Regions from separate parts of the Kaistia sp. MMO-174 genome, predicted to be linked through region 3. Evidence: predicted binding sites of a transcription regulator. Region 3 holds the regulator's gene; each other region holds the start of a gene.
The links. The regulator LexA, encoded in region 3, represses DNA repair genes until DNA is damaged. The targets are predictions, from matches to a motif close to TGTTCNNNNTGTGTTCNG.

Region 1 (4,641 bases), 490 kb from region 3:
CGCTTGCTGGTGAAGGCGAAATGGCGCGGCTGGAACCGCTCGATCTTGTCGCGCAGGGCCGCCGCATCGACCCGTTCGAGGTCGATCTCGGTATCCTGGCCGACATGCTCCTTGGCGACGTCGGTCAGGCCGATGCCGAAGGCCAGCACGTCCTGAAAATCGGCCGGCGAGATCCGGCGTGGCGTCAGCCCGACGGCGTGAAGCGTCGGCCAGAACTTGTTGCCCGGATTGGCGTAATAGGCGCCCACTCGCGCCGACCAGGCGCCGGCGCCGGTGCCGCAGAAGACGATATCCAGCCCGGGCGCCAGCACATCCGGCAAGATCGGCATCGATCGGATCCCCTTTCACGCACGGGCGGCGGACGGTGAATGCACCCGGCCGGCAAAAACCATCTGTCGCTCGCCGGCCAGACCTGCCACTCTCCCGCCGGGCCGCCGGCCCGCGCGACCATACGGGAAGAGAGACGGATGAGTACGATAAACTACCTGACGCAAATCGAATTCGGAGCCGGCGTCGTTTCGGAGCTGCCTGGCGCCCTCGCCGCGCTCGGCGTGACAAAGCCGCTCGTCGTCAGCGATCGCGGATTGCAGGCCTCCGGACTGCTCGGCCGCGTCACCGCCCTCCTTCCCGCCGGCGCACCGGTCTTCCTGGAGATTCCGACCAACCCGACAGAGGCCGCCGTGCTCGCGGCGCTGGAAGCCTACAAGGCCGAGGGCTGCGACGGTGTCGTCGCCGTCGGCGGCGGCTCGCCGATCGACCTCGCCAAGGGCGTCGCGCTGCTTGCGACGCATGAAGGCCCGCTCGAACCCTACGCCGCCATCCTCGGCGGCATCGCCCGCATCAGCGCCAGGGTCGCGCCGATCATCGCCGTGCCGACCACGGCCGGCACGGGCGCCGAGGTCGGCCGCGCCGCGCTGCTGACGCTGAACGACGGCCGCAAGCTCGGCTTCATCAGCCCGCACCTGATTCCGAAGCGCGCGATCTGCGATCCCGAACTGACCCTCGGCCTGCCGCGCGGGCTCACCGCTGCGACCGGGCTCGATGGCCTGTCGCATTGCATCGAGACCTTCCTGTCGCCGCGCGTGAACCCCGTCGCCGACGCGATCGGCCTCGATGGCGCGCGCCGGATCTGGGACCATCTCGAACGCGCCTTCAACGATGGCAGCGACCTCGAAGCGCGCAGCGAGATGATGATGGGCGCACTGCAGGGCGGCCTCGCCTTCCAGAAGGGCCTCGGCGCCGTGCATGCGTTGAGCCACGCGCTCGGCGGCCTCAAGAGCCCGAGCCTGCATCACGGCACGCTCAACGCCATCCTGATGCCGTCGATCCTGCGCTTCAACCGCGAGACGGTGCCGGCCAAGATCGATCGCCTGACCGCCGCCATGGGACTGCCCGCTTCGGCCGATCTCGCCGACGAGCTCGATGCGCTGAACCGCCGTCTCGGCATCCCGGCCGGCCTGAAGACGCTCGGCGTCGCCGAGGAGGTGTTGCCGTGGGTGGTGGAGCGGGCGCTCGCCGACCATTCCTACGCCACCAACCCGCGCGCCGCGACGGCGGAGGAATTCCGCGCCATCCTCGACGGCGTGATGGTCTGATCGGCGCCATCCCGGCGCCGAAACATAAAACCCGGGAAGCGGCCGCTTCCCGGGTCTTTCCATTTCTCATCCAAGACGATCTGGGCTCTTCACCTCTCCCTGAGGGAGAGGTCGGCTCGAAGAGCCGGGTGAGGGTTTACGACCTCACCGGATGGTTCCCTGCGCCCTCACCCGCCGGCCTTCGGCCGTCGACCTCTCCCCACGGGAGAGGTGAAGTGCGCCGGACGATCCAAAATCCTAGAACGGGATGTCGTCGTCGAGGTCGGCCGCGTAGGAGGACGAAGCGGCCGGCTGGCGCGACATTCCGCCGCCGCGCGGCGCTTCCAGCGGGCTCGAACGGCCGAAATCGCCGCCGCCCTGGTAGTCCGACTGTTCGCTGCCACCGGCGCGACCGTCGAGCAGGGTCAGCTCACCGCGGAAACGCTGCAGCACGACTTCGGTCGTGAACTTCTCGGCGCCCGACTGGTCGGTCCACTTGCGGGTCTGCAGCTGGCCCTCGACATAGACCTTCGAGCCCTTCTTCAGATACTGCTCGGCGACCTTGGCGAGGTTCTCGTTGAAGATCACCACGCGGTGCCACTCGGTCTTTTCCTTGCGCTCGCCGCTCTGCTTGTCGCGCCAGGTCTCCGACGTGGCGATGTTCAGATTGACGACCGACTCGCCTGAATTCATGCGCCGCACTTCCGGGTCGCGCCCGAGATTGCCGACGAGAATGACCTTGTTGACGCTTCCGGCCATGGTCTGTTCCTTCTTGCCTCTTTGCTGGCCCCAAACTATCCCGAAATGACACGGCCCGCGCGCGACAATCAGGCCTTGTCCACCAGAACAATCCAGCCGGGGCCATCCGGATCCCCAGCGTTCTCTTTTTGTTCTAGACAATTCCGGCCGAACTGGCAAGATCCCGTCAGGTGAATCAGCCGAAGACCGCGACAATCCCAGCCTGCTCCTTGTATGGAGAGGCCGATAGCCTAAATTTGGGCCTTGGTGTCTCCGGACGCCAGCCCCTTCCATTTGGACAGACGACACATGGCTCAGCATGATGACGCGCGGCTTTCCGGCGCGACCGCCGGCAAGTTCATTTCGGTGCGGGGCGCGCGCGAGCATAATCTGAAGAATATCGATATCGACATCCCGCGCGACAAGCTCGTGGTGCTGACCGGCCTTTCCGGCTCGGGCAAGTCGTCGCTCGCCTTCGACACCATCTATGCCGAGGGACAGCGCCGCTATGTCGAGAGCCTGTCCGCCTATGCGCGCCAGTTCCTGGAGATGATGCAGAAGCCGGACGTCGACCAGATCGACGGCCTGTCGCCCGCCATCTCGATCGAGCAGAAGACGACCTCGAAGAACCCGCGCTCGACGGTCGGCACCGTCACCGAGATCTACGACTACATGCGCCTGCTGTTCGCGCGCGTCGGTGTCCCCTATTCGCCGGCGACGGGCCTGCCGATCGAGAGCCAGACGGTGAGCCAGATGGTCGACCGCGTCATGGCGCTGCCGGAGGGCACCCGGCTCTATCTGCTGGCGCCGATGATCCGCGGCCGCAAGGGCGAGTACAAGAAGGAGCTGGCCGAGCTCCAGAAGAAGGGCTTCCAGCGCATCAAGCTCGACGGCGTTTTCTTCGAGATCTCGGAAGCCCCCGTTCTCGACAAGAAGCTGAAGCACGACATCGACGTGGTGATCGATCGCATCGTCGTCCGCGGCGACATCACCTCGCGTCTTGCCGACAGTTTCCAGACAGCGCTCGAACTCGCGGACGGCATCGCCGTCGCGGAATTTGCCGACGAGAAGGACGAGAAGGGCAACGAGCGGCGGATCCTGTTCTCGGAGAAGTTCGCCTGCCCCGTCTCCGGCTTCACCATCGCCGAGATCGAGCCGCGCCTGTTCTCGTTCAACAACCCGTTCGGCGCCTGCCCGGAATGCGACGGCCTCGGCTCGGAAAAGAAGATCGACCCGGATCTGGTCGTGCCGGACGGCTCCGTCTCGCTCAAGCAGGGCGCGGTGGCGCCCTGGGCCAAGTCGTCCTCGCCCTATTACGCGCAGACGCTGGAAGCGATCGCCCGCCACTACGACTTCTCGATGAACGAGCCCTGGGACAAGATCCCGGAGGCGGCGCAGAACGCCATCCTGTTCGGCACCGGCAAGGGCGAGATCGAGTTCGTCTACAATGACGGCACCCGCTCCTATCGCACGCAGAAGAGCTTCGAGGGCGTCGTCACCAATCTGGAGCGGCGCTGGCGCGAGACGGAATCGAACTGGGCCCGCGAGGAAATCGAGCGCTACCAGGCCTCGACGCCATGCAAGGCCTGCGGCGGCGCGCGCCTGAAGCCGGAAGCGCTGGCGGTCAAGATCGCCGGCAACCACATCGCCCAGGTCTCGCAGATGTCGATCCGCAACGCGGCGACGTGGTTCGAGGGCCTGCCGGCCCAGTTGAACGAGAAGCAGAACGAAATCGCCGTCCGCATCCTGAAGGAGATCCGCGAGCGGCTTTCCTTCCTGGTCGATGTCGGCCTCGACTACCTGATGCTGTCGCGCAATTCCGGCACGCTTTCGGGCGGCGAGAGCCAGCGCATCCGCCTCGCCTCGCAGATCGGCTCCGGCCTGACCGGCGTGCTCTACGTGCTGGACGAGCCGTCGATCGGCCTGCATCAGCGCGACAATGAACGCTTGCTCGAGACGCTGCGCCACTTGCGCGACATCGGCAACACCGTCCTCGTCGTCGAGCATGACGAGGACGCGATCATGACCGCCGACTATGTCGTCGACGTCGGGCCGGAAGCGGGCGTGCATGGCGGCCAGATCATCGCCAAGGGGACGCCTGCCGAGGTGATGGCCAATCCGAACTCGCTGACAGGCAAGTATCTGACCGGCGAACTCTCGGTCGAGATGCCGGAGACCCGCCGCGCCATCTCGAAAACGCGAAAGATCAGCGTCGTCGGCGCCCGCGGCAACAATCTGAAGAACGTTTCTGCCGATATCCCGCTCGGCACCTTCACCTGCGTGACCGGCGTTTCCGGCGGCGGCAAGTCGACCTTCCTGATCGATACGC
Region 2 (4,641 bases), on a different contig from region 3:
TTCCAGGCGATCAGCGGGCGGATGATGTCCGCGAGCCGCTCGAGGATGTCGATGCGGACGGCGCGATTGCCGGCGATGCGATAGCCGACGACACGGTAGAGCGGGCGGGCGAAGCTCGGATCGACCGGCACCGTGGTGCGGCCGGTGGCCGAAAGCTGCGGCAGCTCGATCAGGCCCGGGGCGTCGAGGCCCTGGTTCTTCAGCGCCCAGAGCATGGCGTTCAGCGCGCTCGGGGCGGGCTTCAGCAGCGCCGGGACGTAGATGTGGTAGGCGCCGAAGCGGACGCCGAGCTTGCGCAGGCCCGAGCGGGCCTCCTGGTCGAGCGCCTTGATCTCCTCCGCGAGCTCGGAGCGCTCCAGCACGCCCTGGCCCTCGACGAGGCGGAAGGCGATGCCGCGGGCCGGACCCGAAAGCTCGACGCCGGCGAGCAGCTCGAACAGCGGCTTCAGCAGCGTCTCGATGTGGCTCTTCAGCCAGATGTCGACGCGGTCCTGCACGCGCTCGCGCGCCGGGCCGGTCAGGCCCTCATCGGCGAGCAGGATCAGGCGCGGGCGCAGCGCATCGTCGGTCGCGACGATGCGGGCCACCGGCGCGCCGAGCCAGCGCAGCGTGCCGTCGGTCGACAGCAGGAATTCGGGATTGGGCGCATTGCCGATCTTCTCGGCGCGGCGCTCGATCTCGCCGGCAAGCGCCTTCTGCGCCACGGCGCCGATCGCCTTGGCGTCCGGTCCGTCGGCCTGGGGATCTGGCGTGAAGCGGAAACCCTGCAGGCTTCCGACATGCTGTCCCTCGACCAGCACATCGCCGGAGGTCGTGATTTCTGCTTCAAGCATGGCGTTTTCTCTAAGCCGCTTCATCAGTACACTGGTGCGCCGATCCACGAAACGCTGGGTGAGCCTTTCGTGGAGCGCATCGGAAAGACGATCCTCTATCGCGCGGGTGCGCTCCTGCCAATGGCGAGGATCCTTAAGCCAGTTAGGCCGGTTTGCCGCAAAGGTCCATGTCCGAATGTGCGCAATGCGGTTGGCGAGCGTATCGATATCGCCATCTGTGCGATCTGCAAAGGCGACCTGACGCTTAAACCAGTCATCCGGCACCGCCCCTTCGCGCGCGACGAAGGTGAAGATATCGCCGACCAGCTCGGCATGATTAGCCGGTGCAATGCGTCGATAATCGGGCGTCTGGCAAATATCCCACAGCAGTTCGAGCCGTTCGCGCCGGTCGGCCAGCGCCCGGATGCCGGGATCGCGGGCGAGGATTTCGAGCACCGTCACGTCTTCGGAAGGCGGCGCCTTCGACAGGCCTTCCATGCCCGGCGGCCGGTCCAGGCTGGCGCGCAGCGCGTCGATCGAACGGAAATCGAGCGCACGATTGCGCCATTGCAGCGTCCGGACCGGCATGAAGTGGTGGCTCTCGAGCGCCTCGATCAGCTCGTCCTCGAAGGGATCGACCTGGCCGGTGACCCCGAAGCTGCCGTCGCGGGTGTGGCGGCCGGCGCGGCCGGCGATCTGGCCGAGCTCGGCCGCCGTCAGCCGGCGATACTGGAACCCGTCAAACTTGCGCTCCTGCGCGAAGGCGACATGGTCGACATCGAGATTGAGGCCCATGCCGATCGCGTCGGTGGCGACGAGAAAATCGACATCGCCCGACTGATAAAGCTCGACCTGGGCGTTTCGCGTGCGCGGCGAGAGCGATCCCAGCACGACGGCGGCGCCGCCGCGCTGGCGCCGAATCAGCTCCGCCACCGCATAGACCTCGTCGGCCGAGAAGGCGACGACGGCCGAGCGGCGTGGCAGGCGGGTGATCTTCTTCGAGCCGGCATAGGTCAGCATCGACATGCGCGGCCGGGTGATCACCTCGATGCCGGGCAGCAGCTTTTCCAGGATGCCTCGCATGGTGGCGGCGCCGAGAAGCAGCGTCTCGTCGCGCCCGCGCAGATTGAGCAGCCGGTCGGTGAAGACATGGCCGCGGTCGAGATCGGCGGCGAGCTGGATCTCGTCGATCGCCACGAAGGAAACGTCCGTGTGCGAGGGCAGCGCCTCCACCGTGCAGACGCGAAAACGCGGATTGGGCGGGACGATCTTTTCCTCGCCGGTGATCAGCGCCACCGATTCCGTGCCGATGCGGGCGGCGATGCGGCCATAGACCTCGCGCGCGAGCAGGCGCAGCGGCAGGCCGATGATCCCCGAGGAATGCGCCAGCATTCGCTCGATCGCCAGATGCGTCTTGCCGGTGTTTGTCGGACCCAGGACGGCAGTGACGTTGCGCCCGCCCGCTCCGGCGCCTGGTGGTCTTGTCCGTTCATTCATATCGCGGGCAGTCTCACTTCCAGATCAACGCTTCCGAGCCTGTTCTGTATCTTATCGGCACACAAAACAGACTCGAATTCTTGCCGCAGACGGTCCCGATTAAACTTTGGAACCTTTCTGGAACAAACGATGTCCGAATCGCTGACTCGCCGGAAATCGCGTTCTGTTCACCACCATATATGTGCCGGCCATCCGGAAGCGCCACGAAATAGTGCCGCAGCCGCCGTCGCGCGGACCGGAGCGGCCCTTTCGGCGTTAACGCTTTCACCCTTGGCGCCATGCCGGCATGGTTAGCGAAAGGTGAATGATTTCAACCCATTCCACGCGGTGCCGTTTAAGAATTCGATCGAATCCGGAACGGAGCATGGACGAATCGCTGGCGAATCGCGGTTCCCGATTCGTGCCGACTAGCGCTGGTGGGCGGTTGCCGTTCAGACCCCATCGGCGGGGCGCGCGCCCGATTGGCGGCAAGGGCCGTTCCGCCCGATGGTGTATCTCGGCCCTGTCGGGATTAACGGATGGCCCGGACCGTGTCGCAATTCGAGACAGGCGGCATTCGCGCCCGGTCGGACAAACGGCGTCTATCGCGGCATTGCGACAGCGCGATGGCACGTCCTTGCGTATGTGAGGAAGAAAGGCCCTCACCCCAGCCCTCTCCCGCGAGCGGGCGAGGGGGCGGGCGGAGCCGGTCGGACGCCGGCATCATTCTGTCCGTTGTCCAGGGAGATGCGGCCTCTAACCCGTCCGCCGGCGGCAAAGCCCTCGCCCGCTCGCGGGAGAGGGTGGGGTGAGGGGCTTGCTTGCAGTTGGAGGCTGGCGGACCGTAGCCCGGAGTCTCACTCCACCGAGGCGCGCTGGCTCTCGGCCTCGCCGACGAAGCGGGAGGCGTGGATCGTCAGCATGCCGACCTCGGTCCCGATCTGCATCCGGTAGGGCATCATCACGCCGAGCGCCTCGACCGGCGCCAGCCAGACCTCGAGCGCTTTGTTGTTTTCCATGTATTCGATCGCCTCGCGCGTCGGCCGGTGGCCGGCGACGGGGACGTAGCGCGCGCCGCAGACGACGACCGAGCCCTTGTAGGAGCCGTTCAGGCCGTCGACCTCGGCCGTGCCCTTGTAATAGAGCTTGACGTCGAAGCGCTGCCAGCCGTCGAAGACGGGAACCGTGCGGTTGCAGGCGGCCGTCATGTTGCCCTTGGGCAGCGGCACGATCATCGCGCTCAGGGGATCGAAGATGTTGCGCTTGTGCTGTGGCAAGAGCGGCACGCGGTCGGCCTTCTTGGCGAGCGGCGGCAGGGCGGCGACCTGGACGATGTTGCCGGCGTTCATCTGCATCGAGACGCTGCTGTTGCGCTGGCCGTTCTCGCTGGTGTCGAGCAGGTAGGCGGCCGGCAGGACGCGCGAGCCGACGATGCTGCCGCTGCTCTTCAGGAAGCCCTTGCCGTCGGAGACGAAGCGGGTGACGCCGCTGGTCGTGCCGCGCACCGTGATGGTGTAGCCCTTGCCGTCGAAAACCGTGTCGAGGGCGAAACGACCGATGGTGATGCCGCCGAGCAGGATGGTATAGCTGGCGTCGACCTTGCCGGATTGCGGGCCGGCAGGCGCGGCCTGGGCGATCGGCGCGACCGAAGTCGTGGGCGCGGCGCCGAGGAGGGCCGGCAGGACAAGGGCGCGGAGGATGCGGAGCGGTCGCATGAAAAGGGTTCCGTCGAAGGAGCGGCCAAGGCCGATTCCCGTCCCGGGATCGGCTCCAGCTTCGTGGTCGTGATGATGCCCCCAAATCACATCGTGCGATTCTAGGTGATTTGCCCCGTCTTCGTCACTAGTCATCCCGCGCTGAATGCTTGACGGGCGAAGCTTCGGCCACTATGAGAAGGCCCACTTTCCGATACCCCTGCTGCGATCGAGGCCGAGACCGGCGCGTTGCGGCGGAATAGAAGGATTTTTGTTATGTCCCGTGTCTGCGAGTTGACCGGCAAGGCCGTTATGACCGGCAACACCGTCAGCCATGCCAACAACAAGGCCCGTCGCCGCTATCTGCCGAACCTCGTCAACGTGACGCTGATCAGCGACGCGCTCGGCCGCAGCTTCAAGCTGCGCGTTTCGGCTCACGGCCTGCGCTCGGTCGAGCACCGTGGCGGTCTCGACGCCTTCCTCGCCAAGGCCAGCGCTTCGGAGCTGTCCGATCGCGCCCTGACGCTGAAGCGCGCCATCGCCAAGAAGCTCGAACTCGACGGCGCTGCCGCCGCCTGAGGCTTTGATGATCAAGCCGGGTCACATCCTAGCGGCCGCCTTCATGGCGGCCGTTGTCGTTCTGTCGAATATCCTCGTCC
Region 3 (4,641 bases):
CGACAATCTGGCGACGCGGGTGCTCGAGCGGCAGGTGACGGGGACGGTCACGGGCTGGGTCGAGGACCGCAAGGCGCGGCGTGGCGGATACCGATTGACGCTGCGGGTCGCGAGCCTGGACGCAAGGCGCGTCACGACCGTGCCGCAGCGGGTCACCGTCACCGTGCGCGGCAAGACGGCGCCCAATGTCGGCGACGGCGTCTCCGTTCTGGCGCGGCTTCGGCCGGCTTCGGGGCCAGTGCTGCCGGGCGGCTATGATTTCGCCCGCGATTCCTATTTCCGCGGCATCGGCGCGACGGGCTTCGCCTATGGCGCGGCCAGGCCGGCCGACATCGGCCCAGCGCCGCTGTCGATCCGCCTGCGCCAGCCGCTGGAGGCCGTCCGCGAGGCGATCCGCGCCCGCATCGTCGCCGGCCTCGACGGCGAGAGCCGCTACATCGCCTCGGCGCTCATCATCGGCGACGCCGGCGGGCTGGCCGAGAAGACCGAGGACGACCTTCGCCTCTCCGGCCTCGCGCATGTGCTCTCGGTCTCCGGCCTGCACATGGTGCTGGTGACCGGCGTCGTGTTCTGGAGCGTGAGGGCCGGGCTGGCGCTGATCCCGTCGCTGGCGCTCCGGCGGCCCATCAAGAAGTGGGCGGCGATCGCGGCGCTGCTGGTCAGCGGCTTCTACCTGCTGATTTCCGGCCTCGACGTCGCCGCGCAGCGCTCCTTCATCATGACCTCGATCGTCTTCCTCGCCGTCCTGCTCGACCGGCGCGCGATCTCGATGCGCAATGTCGCGCTCGCCGGACTGCTGGTGCTCGCGATCACGCCGGAGAGCATCCTTTCCGCCAGCTTCCAGATGTCGTTCGCCGCCACGGTGGCGCTCGTCGCCGGCTTCGAGATCCTGGCCGACCGTCGCAGGCGCCGCGCCGAACCCGGCCTCGTTGGGAACCGCAGCAGGGCGGCGGCCGTCCCCCGGCAATTCGCCCTGTTCGTCGGCGGCATGGCGGTGACGTCGCTGCTCGGCGGCCTCGGCACCACGCCCTTCGCGCTCTATCACTTCCAGCGCATGGCGCCGCTGTCGATCCTCGCCAATGTCGCCGCGATGCCGCTGACCGATTTTCTCGTCATGCCCTTCGCGCTGCTCTCCGTGCTCGCCATGCCCTTCGGGCTCGAGGCTTTGCCGCTCTGGGTGATGGATTGGGGCATCGGCGGCATGCTCGGCGTCTCGGCGACGGTCAGCCACTGGTCCGGTCAATCCGGCGGCGCGGCCATGCCGGGCGCCGCCGCGCTGCTCCTCTTCGTCGCCGGCTTCGTCTGGCTGGCGCTCTGGCACGAGCGCTGGCGGCTATTGGGCCTCCTGCCGATGTTGCTCGGCACCGCACTCGCCTTGATGCCGGCGCGGCCCGGCATCCTCGTCGCCGCGGATGGAAAGCAGCTGGCGATCCGGGGCGAGGATGGCGCCTATCGCATCGTCGCGGGCGATCCGGACCGCTTCATCAGCGAGATATGGCTGCGTTCGGACGGTGACGGCCGCGACGCCAGGGAGGCGGGCGTGGTTCAGGCGGGCGGCTGCGATGCGTCGGGCTGCGTGGGATTGTTGCCCGACGGCCGGCGGGTGGCGCTGGCGCTCGACCGATCGGCCTTCGAGGAGGATTGCCGGCGCGCCTCGCTGGTGGTGACACCTCTCGCCGCGCCCGAAAACTGCGCCCGCCATGCCGCCGTCATAGACCGCCATGTGCTGGCGCGCACCGGCTCGATCGCACTGTCGTTCGCGGAGAAGGAGGAATCCCCGGGCCCGGCGCCGCAAGCCACGGTGCCCAATGCGCCGAAGCCAGATTCCTCGAAACTGGATGCTCAGAAGCCGTCAATTCTTGGCGCCGATGGTGAGTTCGTCGGGCTCGCATCGGGACGCGGCCCGTCACGCTACGACCTCGTCGAGCGAAATGCCGACGACGAGGACGTGCTCGCGCCCGAACCACCGGCCGCGGCCCCGGAAACCACAGCCGCAACCGCGCCGCGCCCGGCCGTCGCTTTCGAGCTCCGCGCCGCCTACCCGCCGGTGCGGCGCCCCTGGATGCCGGCCTATGAAGCGGAGCCGGCGGATCAGTAGGTGCGCAACAGGCCGACCAGCTTGCCCTGGATACGGACACGGTCCGGTCCGAAGATTCGGGTTTCATAGGCCGGGTTGGCGGCCTCCAACGCGATCGAAGCGCCCTTGCGGCGGAGCCGCTTCAGTGTCGCTTCCTCCTCGTCGACCAGCGCCACGACGATGTCGCCGGAATCGGCATTGTCGCTCTTGCGGATCAGCACCGTGTCGCCGTCGAGGATGCCGGCCTCGATCATCGAATCGCCACGCACCTCGAGGGCGAAATGCTCGCCGCCGCGCAGCATGTCGGGCGGCACGGCGATCACATGGCTCTGGGTCTGGATGGCCGAGATCGGCACACCGGCGGCGATCCGGCCCATGACCGGGATGATCACCGGCTCGCCGGCCTCGTGCACGTCCTCCACCGGACGGGACTTGCCCAGGCTGCCCTCGATCACGCTGGGCGAGAAGGCCTGCTTTTTCGGCCGCGCCATCGCCGGCGTCATCGTCTCCGGCAGGCGGACGACCTCCAGCGCGCGGGCCCGGTTGGGCAGGCGGCGAATGAAGCCGCGCTCTTCCAGCGCCTTGATCAGGCGGTGGATGCCGGATTTGGAGCGCAGGTCCAGCGCGTCCTTCATTTCGTCGAAGGAGGGAGGGACGCCCGCTTCCTTGAGGCGCTCCTGGATGAACATGAGGAGTTCATACTGCTTCCGGGTGAGCATCTCGTTCTCGCGCTGCCAATCTTGCCAGGGATGACGACAGAATCGCCAAGGTACAAAACACGAACAGGATAGCTGTTCCCCATGTGTTCTGCAAGGCGATGGCTTGCGATGCGCGGCCGGGTTCGCGCGGGACGCGCGACTAGGGTGGCCCACGCGGTTAGGCACGGCGTGGCGGGGCGTCGTCGTCTGCTGTCGACCCCGGCGTGGGAGGTGGCCGCAGGCGTATCCTATTCGCCGATCGGGTGTTTCCGGAGCGAGCCGAGATCCTGCATCCATAGGCCGCCATCGTCGACATGGGCAGGGTGGTAGAGGCGGTTGCGCGGGATCGTCTCGAAGGCGGCGTCCCGTTCCTCGGCCAGGTAGTCATAGCCGATCGGCTGGTCGGCGCGGTTCGGATCGAGGAAATTATAGAGGTCGCGCCGCGCCAGACGGCGTGCGGGGGCAATCATCTTGAGATGATACAGGTCAAGGTCGCAATGCCTTGTCTGGAAGCCGCCGTCCCTGGGAAACCAGAGGTCGTGCAGCCCCGTGTCCGTGCGCTCGGCCGGGTCGAACATCGTGAACAGGCAATAGCGGATCTTCTTCCCCCAGATGCCGTCGATGCGATAGGTCGTCGGCGTGTACATTTCCCGGAAGCGAAAACCCCAGGCGACGCGACCGGACTCGGCCATCAGTCGTCTGATCCGGGAGCGCACGCCGGCTTCGAAGCGCTCGTCCGGGTCAACGGCGAGGATCCAGTCCGCGCCGGCCTTTCGTGCCTCCTGAAGCAGGATGCGGCGACGGCCCGCCTCGGAACTGAACACGCCCGTGGCGGCGCGATCGTCGAACGCCACCCAGCCATCGACGATCGGCTCGATATTGGCGAGCAGGTCCGGCACGAGGTGCGCGTCGAAGCGGTAGCTGAAGACGGCGAACACCTGCGGACGACGGCGCCGCAGGGTGAGCCAGGGACGGCGCGGCGGCTGCGTCAGTCGCTTAAGGGTTATCATGCAGGGATTCCCGGCAATCGGTGGCGCGCCCTGTGCCGAGGTCGGAGGGCAGGAGACCCGAAAGCAGGGCCCCGGTGGCCCTGGCCAGGAGCGCCGCTCTGAGGATCGGCATGGCTTCAAGCACGGTCGCGAGTTCGTCTGCCTCGAGCCCCTGGCGCGCGAATTCGAGCGCAAGCGACGGCTGACGCAGGATTTCTTTCGCGATCTTGATCCGGCGGGCTCCGAAGACCTGCTGGCGCTCCTTGCCGTAGCGGACGCCGCGGCAGAACTGGTCGCGCAGGAGGGACAGAAGGCGCGTCTCGTTCAGATGCTCGGTCTGGATGCGCCCATCCCACACGGGCCTTAGGGGCGCGGGCAACCGTTCAAGGAACTCGGTGTCTTCGCCGCTTCTCAGGGTTTCGTCGAACAGGCCGAACTCGTCGAACAGCGAGCGCTCATAAGAAGCGCCGAACCGGATCGTCTTCTCGGCTGGCAGCCGAGGCAGCCGGCGCATGAACATGCCGAGATGGGCGGCGCTGGCGACCCGGCTTTGCGGGGCGCTGTTGACGATGGCGCTGGCCACCGTCCGCGCGCCGGCCCCATGCGCCGCGAGCCGGTGCTGGATCCAGCCGGGACGGGCCCGGCAGTCGGCCGCGAGGAACGCCACGTAGCGCGCGCTGGTTTCGGCTATGCCCCGGTTGCGGGCGCCACCGGCGAACAGGCGCTCCCGATAGTCGAGGCACGGAACCTCGATGCCTTCGGCGCGCAGCACGTTGCGGACGGAGCCGCCACCGGAATTCACGACGACGATCCCCGTGGGCTCGCCCTGTTCCAGCAGCGATCTGACAGCCCCGATCACGTTCGACTGCGCCCTGTA

Region 1: the regulator LexA is predicted to act here: its motif matches at 2,452-2,469, upstream of uvrA (excinuclease ABC subunit UvrA).
Region 2: the regulator LexA is predicted to act here: its motif matches at 2,417-2,434, upstream of WFK98_RS25850 (helicase-related protein).

The regions. Positions count from the first base shown of each region.
Region 1 is NZ_JBBCUO010000002.1:749,659-754,299, forward strand. It holds gene WFK98_RS09500 (mismatch-specific DNA-glycosylase) at 1-329, opposite strand, end outside; gene WFK98_RS09505 (iron-containing alcohol dehydrogenase) at 468-1,595, shown strand; gene WFK98_RS09510 (single-stranded DNA-binding protein) at 1,833-2,333, opposite strand; gene uvrA (excinuclease ABC subunit UvrA) at 2,622-4,641, shown strand, end outside.
Region 2 is NZ_JBBCUO010000008.1:39,437-44,077, reverse strand. It holds gene WFK98_RS25850 (helicase-related protein) at 1-2,309, opposite strand, end outside; gene WFK98_RS25845 (DUF3108 domain-containing protein) at 3,146-4,003, opposite strand; gene rpmB (50S ribosomal protein L28) at 4,259-4,561, shown strand; gene WFK98_RS25835 (queuosine precursor transporter) at 4,566-4,641, shown strand, end outside.
Region 3 is NZ_JBBCUO010000002.1:258,794-263,434, forward strand. It holds gene WFK98_RS07185 (ComEC/Rec2 family competence protein) at 1-2,098, shown strand, start outside; gene lexA (transcriptional repressor LexA) at 2,092-2,796, opposite strand; gene WFK98_RS07195 (hypothetical protein) at 3,024-3,785, opposite strand; gene WFK98_RS07200 (glycosyltransferase family 2 protein) at 3,772-4,641, opposite strand, start outside.